DNA from 2 places in the Pueribacillus sp. YX66 genome. Region 1 is predicted to be linked to the other one. Evidence: predicted binding sites of a transcription regulator. Region 1 holds the regulator's gene; the other holds the start of a gene.
The links. Region 1 encodes NrdR, which represses ribonucleotide reductase genes. Its sites were predicted from a motif close to AACACNATATATNGTGTT; they were not measured.

Region 1 (6,586 bases):
TTTATGTCGATGAAGCGTTATTTCGTGCTCAAATTCATCCGACACAAAAAGCGAATAAATTACCGGAAAAATCACTTGAAACGTTACATGCTGAAATTATCGAAACATTAAAAGAAGCCGTTGACAAAGGCGGAAGCACCGTTCGTTCATATGTAAATAGCCAAGGTGATATGGGCATGTTCCAACTGAATCATTTTGTTTACGGGAAAAAAGGCGAACCATGTCGAAAATGCGGAACCGAAATTGAAAAAACGGTCGTAGCTCAGCGCGGGACTCATTATTGCCCAAAATGTCAAAAATAGCTTAACCGCTACGTACGTCAAACTAGCTCCTCCCATATACTATGTTAGCTTCGAAAAAGTATAGCTCATTCGAAATCGGAGGGAGGAGAAGAAATTGTGGCAGAATCGTTCGCATTATTACTTTTAGCTTTTGCGGTTAGTGTTGATGGATTTAGCGTTGGATTTACGTATGGACTTCGTAAGTTAAAGCTACCGTACCGGTCGCTCGTTATTATTGCGACATGTTCAGCTGTTTTTTTCTTAGCTGCAATGGGTGTAGGTTCGATGATTGAATCAGTTGTTTCCCCTATAGTTGCTGAAAAGCTTGGAGGAATCATTTTAATAGTCATTGGTTTTTGGATCGTATTTCAAAGCCAGAAAGCAAAGACAAAGGTGAACAATGGAAATAAAGACTATACGATCGTCCATTTCGAAATAAAATCATTAGGTATCGTTATTCAAGTGTTGGAAAAGCCGACAGTAGCGGACTTAGATAAGTCTGGGACGATAACAGGCATTGAAGCGTTAATTCTTGGAATTGCTCTCTCATTAGACGCAATCGGAGCGGGCATTAGTGCTGCATTGCTCGGATATTCTCCTTTCTTTATGTCGCTTTCAGTTGCAATGATGAGTTCCATTTTTGTTTTAAGTGGTATGAAATTTGGTTTGCTTTTTTCAAAACTAAAATGGATCGAAAAGTTCTCTATTTTACCAGGATGCTTACTTATGTTAATCGGAGTTTTAAAACTTGCGTAACGCAGCGGGAGATCGGAGCGTATCCCGATTTCCCTTATTTACATAATGATGATAAACAAGCTTGTTGAATTGGAGGAGATACTATGATTATCGGCTTAACAGGAAGCATTGCAACAGGAAAAAGTACGGTTGCTAAAATGTTCAAAGATTTAGGTATTCCTGTCATTGACGCAGATAAAATTGCAAGAGAAGTTGTTGAGCCGGGAGAAGAAGCGTACGAACAGATCATTCAGCAGTTTGGAACAAACATTTTATTTTCGGACGGTACGTTAGATCGAAAAAAACTTGGTTCGATCGTTTTTCAAAATGAAGATAAGCGGGAAACGTTAAATCAAATTGTACACCCTGCGATTCAAAAAAAAATGGACGCTTATAAAAATAATTATTTACAACAAGGCTTCAAAACGATTGTCCTAGATATTCCACTTTTATTTGAAGGAAAACGTGATCGCAATGAATTTGATAAAATTTTGCTTGTTGCTGTCTCTGAAGATATTCAACTTGCGCGTTTACTCGAACGGGATAAAATGGGTGAAGAAGATGCAAGAAATCGAATCAACTCGCAAATGCCGATTAAAGAAAAAATTCCGCTCGCTGATGCAGTCATATACAATAATGGCACGCTCAATGAGACAAAAGAGCAATTATTAAGGATTTTAAACGATTGGGATGTAAATTAATTGTTTCATTATGAATATTATATGTTATACTATTAGTAAAATAAGTATAGCATATATCACGGAAGGGGCATCTTAATGAAAACGAAAATAGCAATTAATGGCTTCGGAAGAATCGGGAGAATGGTCTTTCGAAAGGCGATTACTCGCGATGATTTAGATGTTGTTGCTGTGAATGCGAGCTACCCTGCGGAAACACTTGCACATTTAGTTAAGTATGACAGTGTGCACGGAACGTTTGATGCTGATGTGAAAGCTGGCGAAAACGCGTTAATCATAAATGGAAAAACAGTAAAGCTGTTAAGCAATCGAGATCCGAAACAACTACCATGGAAAGAACTTGAAGTTGATATCGTCATCGAAGCAACAGGTGTATTTAAATCAAAAGAAACGGCTGGTTATCATATTGAGGCGGGTGCAAAGAAAGTATTAATAACAGCACCTGGAAAAGATGAAGACATTACAATTGTAATGGGTGTTAATGAAGAACAATATGACACCGAAAAACATCATATTATTTCTAATGCTTCTTGTACAACGAACTGTCTCGCACCGGTTGCGAAGGTGATTGACGATGCTTTTGGTATTGAACGTGGACTGATGACGACCGTTCATGCGTATACGAATGACCAGAAAAATATTGACAATCCACATAAAGACTTACGTAGAGCGAGAGCTTGCGGCATGTCAATCATTCCAACTTCAACAGGAGCTGCAAAAGCATTATCAAAAGTATTGCCCCATTTAGAAGGAAAAATGAACGGCATGGCATTACGTGTTCCGACACCAAATGTATCACTCGTTGATCTTGTCGTCGACGTGAAAACACCAGTTACTGAAGAAACGGTGAATCGTGTGCTCAAAGAAGCATCTGAAGGTGAGTTAAAAGGAATTCTAGGCTATACGGAAGAACCGTTAGTCTCGATTGATTTTAATGGGAATGAAAACTCATCCATTATCGATGGTTTATCAACGATGGTCATGGGTGAGAACAAAGTAAAAGTACTTGCTTGGTATGACAACGAATGGGGTTACTCATGTCGTGTCGTTGACTTAGCGGCACATGTCGGACAAGAAATGTATAATCGCTCAGAAGTAGGGGTTTAATCACCTCTACTTTTTTTGTTATAAATCGGAACTATACATTTTTAAACGAACCTGGTACACTTAATCATGTAGATTAATATAGATGGAGGAGAGCTTAGATGAGCTTAGTGAAGGAAAAGGGTTATTTTGGTCAATTTGGTGGGAGCTTCGTTCCACCAGCCTTACAGGAAGTATTATCGAATTTAGATGCGAACTTTGAAAAATATAAAGATGATGAAGATTTTATTCAAGAATTTAAATATTATTTAAAAGACTTTGTTGGTCGCGATAACCCGCTTACGTTTGCGAAACGATTAACTGAAAAACTAGGCGGTGCAAAAATCTATTTAAAGCGTGAAGATCTAAACCATACAGGTGCACATAAAATTAATAACGCCATCGGACAAATTTTACTAGCAAAACGAATGGGATTAAAGCGAATTATCGCTGAAACAGGAGCCGGGCAGCATGGAGTGGCAACAGCGACGGCTTGTGCGATGTTCGGAATGGAATGTGTCATCTATATGGGTGCTGAAGATACGAAAAGGCAAGCATTGAACGTGTTTCGAATGGAGCTGTTAGGTGCTAAAGTTGTCTCTGTAGAAAAAGGACAAGGAAGGCTAAAAGACGCAGTCGATGAAGCATTAAGTGACCTCGTTCAAAATCATGAAAATACGTTTTATTTGCTCGGATCTGCAGTCGGTCCACATCCATATCCTACAATCGTAAAACATTTTCAATCGATCATTAGCGAAGAGTCGAAAAGACAAATCGTTGAAAAAGAGGGGAAATTACCGACAGCGGTCATTGCCTGTACGGGCGGAGGAAGTAATGCAATCGGTGCATTTGCTCACTATTTGGATGACGAAGACGTTCGTCTTATCGGTGTAGAGCCTGATAAAGCACCTTCGTTAACGAAGGGAGTCCCTGCTGAGATTCACGGATTTAAATGTTTAGCCTTGATCGATGAAGAGGGGAACCCGATGCCAACGTATTCAATCGCAGCGGGTTTGGATTATCCTGGAATTGGACCGGAACATAGTTATTTGAAAGAATCTGGTCGTGCTGAATATTATGCTGTTTCGAATGAAGAAGTGTTAGAAGCATTTCAAATTTTGTCGAAAACAGAAGGGATTATTCCAGCTTTGGAAAGTGCTCATGCGATTGCATATACATTAAAATTTGCACCGACTTTATCGAAAGATGACGTTCTTATCGTAAACTTGTCTGGACGAGGCGATAAAGACGTTCAACAAGTGTTTGATATGTTATAATTACAACGAGTGGCGAGGCAAAGGGAGTTGTTGAACCTTTGCCTCTTTTGATTTTCATTGTAAAATGTCGAAAATCCTGCTATTCTTAAACTAATGTAATGATGGAGTGGAGTGATTTGAAGTGCGCTGCCCAAGTTGTCAACATAATGGTACGAGAGTTTTGGATTCAAGACCAGTACATGATGCCCGCTCTATTCGCAGGAGGAGAGAATGTGAGTCTTGTAATTTTCGATTTACGACATTTGAAACTGTCGAGGAAACTCCACTAATCGTTGTAAAAAAAGGCGGAACGAGAGAAGAGTTTAGTCGGGACAAAGTGTTAAGAGGAATGATTAAAGCATGCGAAAAACGTCCTGTGCCTTTAGAAGTTTTAGAAGATGCAGTGAACAATATTGAAAAAGATATACGAAATGAAGGGTCCCTTGAAGTAAGTAGTGAAGATGTTGGGGAACTCGTCATGGAATATTTGGCAGATATCGATGAAGTGGCTTACGTACGATTTGCATCCGTATATCGTCAATTTAAAGATATTAACGTTTTTGTTGAAGAACTTAAAGAATTGCTAAAACGAGTGGATAAATAAATAATTTTCCATGTTAAGAGAGCCTAAAGATGTATATGAACCTTTAAGCTCTTTTTTTAGCATCGGCTTTATCCATAATTACTTGCTTTTTTATTTTCACGATTTGACGAAACAGTAGTCATTACCGCTCCTTCATAATACTTTGCTTTCCGCGGGCATGCTTGAGCCTCCACGCTAAAGGAATGGAGATTAAAGTCGTCACGCTCGAGACCCTCAATCATTATTCGAAGACGTATTGTTCTATGTATATTTTCAGTACAGCATACTCGACTGTCTTTGTTTGAGTTCTTATTGCAATGTCAGGGACTATGATTACTCTGCCCATTAGTACTCCTGTACGTCAGAAAATTTCGTACGAAGCCGTTCTTTGCTTCTAAGGAAGTTGTTGGTGTTACGCGCGGAAAGCGACTACTTAGAGCTTTTACCGCACAGCTTATTAATCTTGCTAGAGAAACAGTTTTTTAGAAATTTACTTCTTCGTAACAGGAATTGAGAAGGTTGGGGAAAACATGAGCAATCATTGGAAAGAATTGCTACCGGTTGATCGGTATCAAGTTCGTGCAAATGGAATCATGCACGAATTTTATCGAAAAACGTTAACGACATTATATCAACCGTTAATCGGTTCGATCGCGTATAGTCTTTATATGACATTATGGAGTCAAATAGACTCAGAGCGTGACTGGAGTAAGCCTTCAACCCATCGCAGTTTAATGAATGTCGTGCAACTGGATTTAAAACAAATTTTAGCGGGGAGGAAAAAATTAGAAGGGATTGGGCTGTTAAAAACATTTGTCAATGCTGACAGTGAGCCAAGAGATTATTTTTATTTACTTGAAGCTCCGCTCTCACCGCGTCATTTTTTTAACGATGGGGTATTAAATGTCTATTTATATAACCGATTAGGTCATTATCACTTTCAGCAATTAAAAAAAGAATTTACAGCTTCAGAACTAACTAACGAAAGCGATTATCAGCAAGTAACCGCTGCTTTTAATGATGTGTTTGAATCTCTTCATCCTTCAGAAATGGCCGTAAAAAAAGCTTCAGAAATGGAACAAGCGATGAAGTTGGAATCGGGAAATGATTATATCGATGAATCAGAAGGGACATCGATTCGCATATCTAACGACTTTGATATCGATTGGCTTAAGAAAAGTGTTTCAGATTTAATTGTTCCAGACGAAGTGTTTACAGAAATAATTATCGAAGCGATAAAAAAACTAGCATATATTTATAAGCTCGAGCCGTTGCAAATGAAACAGATTGTTGAAACGACTTACCTAAAACATAACGACCTTACGGTTGAAGCACTACGTAAAGGAACTCATGAATGGTACGCTCTCCAACATAATAACCAATTGCCACACTTAAGTATACGTGTTCAACCGCCATTGTACCGAGAGCATGTGAAAAATAAGCCTGAAACTGAAGAAGATAAAGCGGCACAACTGTTTGAAACGATTAGCCCATATGAACAACTTGAGAAGATAGCTGGTGGCGCAAAACCTGCTGAAAGTGATATTAAAATAGTCGAATCACTTATGTTCGATCAAAAGTTATTACCTGGTGTTGTGAATGTCCTCATCGAATATGTCATGCGTACAAATGATATGAAGCTACCACGTGCTTACGTAGTCAAAATTGGTGCGCATTGGGCTCGCAAAAATATAAAAACGGTAAAAGAAGCGATGGCACTTGCACGAGCAGAACATCAAAAATATCAAGAGTGGTCAAGTCAAAATAAGCAAAGAAAAACGTCTACTTCAAAAAGAAACGAGAGAAAAGATACGCTTCCGAAATGGATGACAGATGAATACAAAACGCAGAAACAACAACCTGCTAATTTTGAACAGAAGAAAAAGCAGCTTGAAGCCCGATTGAAAAAAAAGTATAAAGAAAAATAGTGATAGTACTGTAGTGAGAAGG
Region 2 (6,586 bases), on a different contig from region 1:
GAGCACTTTTTCTTTTTCAGCTAACGTCTTGTTTACGTATTCAATTATTTTTTCTCCTGCTGGTGTTAGCACTAAACCGCGCTTTGAGCGTAAAAAAATTTCAGTCCCCCATTGTCGTTCAATTGTACGAAGTCTTTGACTTAATGCCGGTTGCGTTACATACAATCGTTCAGCAGCTTTACGCATATTCAACTCTTCTGCTAAAACAGATAACATTTCATATTCTGTCATATTTTTTAGCACTCCATCTTTAAAATCTAAATGACCTTCTCACTTTTTGGAAGCATTATAATAAATAAAAAAGTGACACATGCAATCACGAACAAGCAGATATATACATAATGTAGTCCATAAGCTAGCCCATCTTGTAATAAAAATAATGTTTCTTCTGACAAAGTACTCTTTTCAGCATCATTTAATAACACGTTTGCGACATCGTTAGATAATAATTTATCAACAGATTTTCCTTGTTTATAAAAATAATGGCTCATTTTACTATTTAAAATACCGCCTAATAATGCAGCACCGACAGCATTTCCTAACATGCGCATAAACATATTATTCGCAGTCGCAATGCCACGCATCTCCCAATTCACATGACTTTGAATTGCAACGATAAACGTCGTGCTCGTCAATCCCATACCTATTCCTATAAAAAAAGAAGCCGCTCCTGCCCATATCGGACCTAATGCAGGTGTTAGAAAAACAAATAAGATAGCGCCAACAAGAAGTGAAACTCCGCCAACAATTGCAAGCAAACGGAACCCGACTTTCACGATCATTCTTCCCGCAATAGTCGAAGCAATCGGCCAGCCAATTGACATTGTCGTTAATGTAAACCCTGCTATGATTGGGGTTTGCCCCATTACACCTTGTACAAATGTTGGTAAAAAGCTGGATACGCCCATGACAATCATACCTGATGTTAACGTTGCCAAATTCGGAGAAACCATCGCTCGTTGCCGCCATAATCTTAAAGGCAGCATAGGCTCTTCGAACAGGTGTTCTTGATAAAGGAAGAAAAGGAAAAAAAATAGAGCGATAGCCGATAAACTAACGATTTCAATAGAAAACCATTCCCACACACTTCCACCTTGGATTAAAACAACCATAAACGCTAAAATTGCAATTAATAATAGAATTGAACCTAAATAATCAATCTTCTGTTGTTTCTTTTCACGTTCTTCATGCAAAAAAAATACAATCCCGATGATCGCAAACAAACCGATCGGAATGTTAATCCAAAAAATCCAAGACCAACTTACATACTGAACTAAAACACCTCCGAGTAACGGTCCTAAAATGGCAGAAATCCCCCAAACACTTGATAAATAGCCTTGAACTTTACCCCTTTCCTCAAGTGTGTACATATCACCTACAATCGTTGTTGCAATTGGGGTTACAGCACCAGCGCCAAAACCTTGAATCAGTCGAAACATGATTAGCACCACCATTGAAGTAGCCAATCCGCATAAAAGTGAGCCAATTAAAAAGATGGTAACACCAAATACAAAAATAGGTTTTCTGCCAAACAAATCTGCTAGCTTTCCGTAAATTAAGATTGTGACAGCTTGCATTATTAAATAAGCAGAAAAAACCCAACTATACAGAGAAAAACCGCCTAATTCAGAAACAATACCTGGCATGGCTGTAGCGACAATTGTCCCTTCAATCGCTGACATAAACGTTGAAATTACGATCGCTGCTAACACGATAGGTTTATTTGTTTTTAGTTTCCTTTCACTTTCGACCAAATTCATGTTGACACCACTTTCACATTTGCGATTAGAAATAAGAAAATCTGTCCCACCTAAGTTGGACGGACAGATTCTCGATTCATTTCATGAATATAACGATTCATTTGTTTTAACAGAGCTCGTCGAGTGAAAATCCCAGTAAATATTCCTTCATCATTCACAACACATAGAAATGTATGGTCGATTGAAAGTTTTAATCCTTTTAGTAAACTTTCATTCTCATGAATACTTGGTACTTCACGATTCATTACATCTTCGACAACTTTGTTTTCGAGTCTTTCCATTTCAATTCTTTCGATTCCTAAAATTGAATCTAAAATGAGTGACATGCTTATAAGTCCTTTTAGTTTAAAGTCAGTATCTACTACTGGTATTGCAGAATAACCGGACTTAATTAATACGAGCATCGCATGTTCTAGAGGGTTGTTCATATGAACATGGGCAACTTTTTCAGATGGAATCATTAACTCCAAAATTTTTTTTTCATTAAAATCATGCATTGCATTACACCCCTTCGGAAGTTTTTATAACGAGTTGATCCCGACTAAGAAGGGTTCAAATTAAGTGTATCATAAATTTTATAAGCCAACTACTCATACCGATGTTCCGTGAATGTATCAGAAAACAGCTGATTTTGACGATCAGGTTTATTTTGTAATGTAAATGAGAATAAAGTAAATAAAATGATGGAAAGTAGGTGAGTTTTTCTTTGTTAGGAACCTTGATAGAGAAAAAGAGAAATGAAATGGTTGCATCCGCTTTAAAGTATGGTCTAAACGCAAAGAAAACGCTCCATCTCAGCCAACAGTTAGATCGATTACTGAATGTGCATGACTCTGAAAGAATCATGAATGAAAAAAGACATCTTAATCATGTAAACGCTTTCTATTCATCTTCTATCTTACGTTAGTTTTATACAGATGTAAAGAGATTAGGAATATTAAGAAAAATACGAACTTTAAAAGACGTGTATCCCATTAATGAGATACACGTCCTTTTTTACAAGCCGCATTTAAGCTGAGCTCCACAGCTTGTACACGTATTACATCCACCAATATCTTCTACTTCACCTACACGGCAAACAGGACAAGTGTTTCCAATTTCAGATCCAATTGTCACTTCTGTACTTTTTAACGGAGCAATTGTGTCAACGAGAACAACTTTATTTGAAGTCTCTGTAGTTCCGTCTTCTTCTTCGAATGTATTTTCCTCTGCAGTCAAAGACAAGACTTGAGCATCCCGACTACCATCAACATAAACGGTTCCGCCTTTCGCTCCACCACGATAGAGGCGCTCATAGACTGCTTCAACTTGTTCGACCGTATAGCCTTTCGGAGCATTTACCGTTTTACTAATCGAGCTATCAATCCATCGTTGAATCACACATTGTGTATCGGCATGCGCTTCTGGTGTTAACTCCATCGCTGAAATGAACCACTCTGGTAAATGATCTGGATCCGCATCAGGATTGTTGTGTAAATATTCCTCAACAATTCCAGCTTTTACTTCAATAAACTTCCCTAAGCGACCACTTCGGAAGTAGGAGAATGAAAAGTATGGCTCTAATCCAGTTGACACCCCGACCATCGTTCCTGTTGAACCTGTTGGAGCCACCGTTAATAAATGCGAATTCCGAATGCCATGTTCAACAATGCTAGAACGGATATCTTCGGGCATCGTCTGCATATATCCAGTTTCAGTAAATGCCTGTCTCAACTTCTTCGTTTCTTCCTCTGTTTCACCAACTAAAAATGGAAAACTTCCTTTTTCCTTTGCAAGTTCAACAGATGTTCGATATGCCGTTGTTGCGATCGTTTCAAAAATTTCGTCCGTTAATTGATTTCCTTCCTTCGATCCATATACAGTTTCACAATAAATGAGCAGATCATGCAAACCCATGACACCTAAACCGATTCGTCTTTCTCCTAACGCTTGACGTTTATTTTCCTCAAGAAAGTAAGGTGTCGCATCAATGACATTATCTTGCATTCGTACGCCAACCTCGACTGTACGCTTCAATTTATCAAAGTCAATGGTTTTATTTTCTTTATCCGCCATTTGTGCTAAATTTACAGCTGCTAAATTACAGACAGAATATGGAGCAAGTGGCTGTTCACCACACGGATTAGTCGCGACAACCTTTTGACCATATGCAGTTGCATTCGTCTTGTCGTTTGCATTATCGATAAAAAATATACCTGGCTCGGCTGAATATGTCGCACAAATGTTAATTAAGTTCCAAAGCTCTTTAGCTTTAATTTTACGGTAAACGCGTACAGGGAAACCTCTCTTCTCCCATTCACGAACATCCCCGCACTTATGCCATTCTTCATTATAAATAGCCATTTGTTCTTCATTATAATGCTCTACATCAGGAAAGCGCAGTTCATATTCACCATCAGTTTCCACCGCTTCCATAAATTCTTTCGTTAAACAGACAGATATGTTAGCCCCAGTTAAAAACTCTGGATGATGGACAGAATATGTTCCACCCGTCTTTAGCTTTTCTTCCGCTTCTTGAATGATTCGAGCGTTAAAACCACCTTGTCCTGGAATGTTTTTATAATTCACAATCCCTTGATACATCGCTTCTTCTGTTTCTGAAAGCGGGGTAAATTTTAATTTTTCATGTGCTAATTGTTTAATTTGTTCATCATTTGTAGTTTCAATTAAAAAACGAAGAATTCTCGGGTTTTGCATTTTTGAAATAATAAATTCAATAATATCCGGATGCCAGTCGGCGAGCATTATCATTTGTGCACCGCGTCTTGAACCGCCTTGTTCAACGAGGTGGGTTAACTTTGCGATATCGTCTAACCATGAAACTGAACCAGACGATTTACCGTTAACTCCTTTCGCCAATGTATTTCTCGGTCTTAATGTTGAGCCGTTCGTTCCGACTCCCCCACCACGACTCATAATCTCCATTACTTGTTTGCGATGGTCAGAAATTCCTTCACGTGAATCTGGAACATATGGCATGACGTAGCAATTAAAATACGTTACGTCTGTGTTAGAACCAGCACCATAAATAACTCGTCCTGCCGGGATAAAATTCAGAGAAACAAGTTCATGATAAAACTTTTCTGTCCATTCTTTCCGTTTTTCTTCTGTTTTTTCAACGGATGCTAGCCCTGTTGCATTCCGTTTTGCAATTTGCTCATAAAAAATTTCGAGCGGCTTATCAATAATATCTAACGAACGGCGAACGAGGCCCGTCTTCATTTCCTCAGGATCATCTAAATTGTTACGGTATTCTTCATCAATACAGACTAGAGCTGTGTTTTCTATCCAATCGATTTCTTCAATAAAACCAAGTCCTCTCGCCGGAAAGGTCGGGTCTTCTTTTACTGTTAAAACAACAAAGTCTCCTACTTTTAATGTTGTTTTTTCAGTGTCTTTAAACGCATATCGATCAAGCATAACGAGGCGCGAAACGCCTTTATATGTAATTTTCATTTCTTCAGTAATTTCATGAACTTGCGGAAATAGCTGAATATCCTCATTCAGTCGTTTAATGTCTATTGTTTTCTCCTTTGTAAGTGTAATTGCCATAATTATCCTCCTCTGAATTTAATCCCAATTTACCTATATATATTTGTTAGTATTTGTCGAATCATGATGAACACAACAAAGTGTGTTGAATTCATCATATCATAGAGGAATTTATAATGGCAATAAAAATATCAATATATAGTATAAATCACTCTCCAACCACACTACATATTGATGAAAGATCGAAAGAAATTCAAAATGTCAAATAAGTAAATCACTGAATAATGCAGAAAAAAGAAGGAAAGAAAACATATTTACAGCATATTGTGTAATTTTTAACAAATACATCTGTTGTCTTTTTTTATTTTGCAAAATTCCACTCATCATTGGCGTAACGTTCTTTTTGAATTCGTTTGATTTCGCTTAATTGCGCTTCCGACAATTTGAATGGTTGCAATTTTATATTTAATCCCTTTTCAAAACCCATTTGAAAAGCATCAATCGCCTCATCGTACGTCATCGAACGTCCAAGAAGCTCGTTCACCGTCACTGCTTTGTTTTTAAAGTTTGCCTGCATTTTGTTGCGAATGTCTTCTGATTGAAAATTAAACAAGTCGAACATTTTGTTTTCATCTATGTCAAATAAAATGACACCATGTTGCAAAATTACACCCTTCTGACGTGTTTGTGCACTGCCTGCAATTTTTTTTCCTTCAACAACAAGTTCATACCAAGATGGTGCGTCGAAACAAACAGCAGACTTTGGATTTTTTAAATTTAACTTGTCCTCTTCGCTCTCTGGAATTGAAAAATATGCATCTAAGTCAAGTTCACGGAATCCTTGAAGTATGCCTTCGGAAATAACGCGATACGCTTCAGTCACTGTGTTCGGCATGTTCGGATGTTGTTCCGAAACGATAACACTGTAAGTTAATTCATGTTCATGTAGCACTGCCCTTCCACCAGTCGGGCGTCTTACGAAACCTAATCCGTACTTTTCCACCGCTTCTAAATTAATTTCTTTACGTGCCTTTTGAAAATATCCAATTGATAATGTCGCAGGATTCCAGCCATAAAAACGAATGACAGGTGGCATATCTCCTTCACTTTGCCAATGTAACAATGCTTCATCACAAGCCATATTAAACGATGGTGAACAGTGTCCAGAGTTTAAAAAAAGCCATGTCTCCTTCATCGTATCTCATTCCTTTACTTTGTTTATATAATTGTTCCGGCAATTTTTATATCTATTCTTAATCATAACAGGATGACACCAGCTGTTACAATTAACTGCGACAAACAATTGAATTTATTTGAATAACAGATATAATTTT

Region 2: a site for NrdR is predicted at 5,382-5,399, ahead of ABU914_RS01900 (vitamin B12-dependent ribonucleotide reductase). Genes of this name have one in related genera too.

The regions. Positions count from the first base shown of each region.
Region 1 covers NZ_JBEUEL010000004.1:77,414-83,999, forward strand. The annotation lists gene mutM (DNA-formamidopyrimidine glycosylase) at 1-302, shown strand, start outside; gene ytaF (sporulation membrane protein YtaF) at 363-1,037, shown strand; gene coaE (dephospho-CoA kinase) at 1,121-1,717, shown strand; gene ABU914_RS03095 (glyceraldehyde-3-phosphate dehydrogenase) at 1,793-2,821, shown strand; gene trpB (tryptophan synthase subunit beta) at 2,920-4,074, shown strand; gene nrdR (transcriptional regulator NrdR) at 4,196-4,657, shown strand; gene ABU914_RS03110 (replication initiation and membrane attachment family protein) at 5,167-6,564, shown strand.
Region 2 covers NZ_JBEUEL010000002.1:165,524-172,109, forward strand. The annotation lists gene ABU914_RS01880 (transcriptional regulator CcpC) at 1-231, opposite strand, end outside; gene ABU914_RS01885 (MDR family MFS transporter) at 258-1,760, opposite strand; gene cbpB (cyclic-di-AMP-binding protein CbpB) at 1,811-2,257, opposite strand; gene ABU914_RS01895 (Spo0E family sporulation regulatory protein-aspartic acid phosphatase) at 2,455-2,667, shown strand; gene ABU914_RS01900 (vitamin B12-dependent ribonucleotide reductase) at 2,757-5,312, opposite strand; gene ABU914_RS01905 (lipoate--protein ligase family protein) at 5,614-6,447, opposite strand.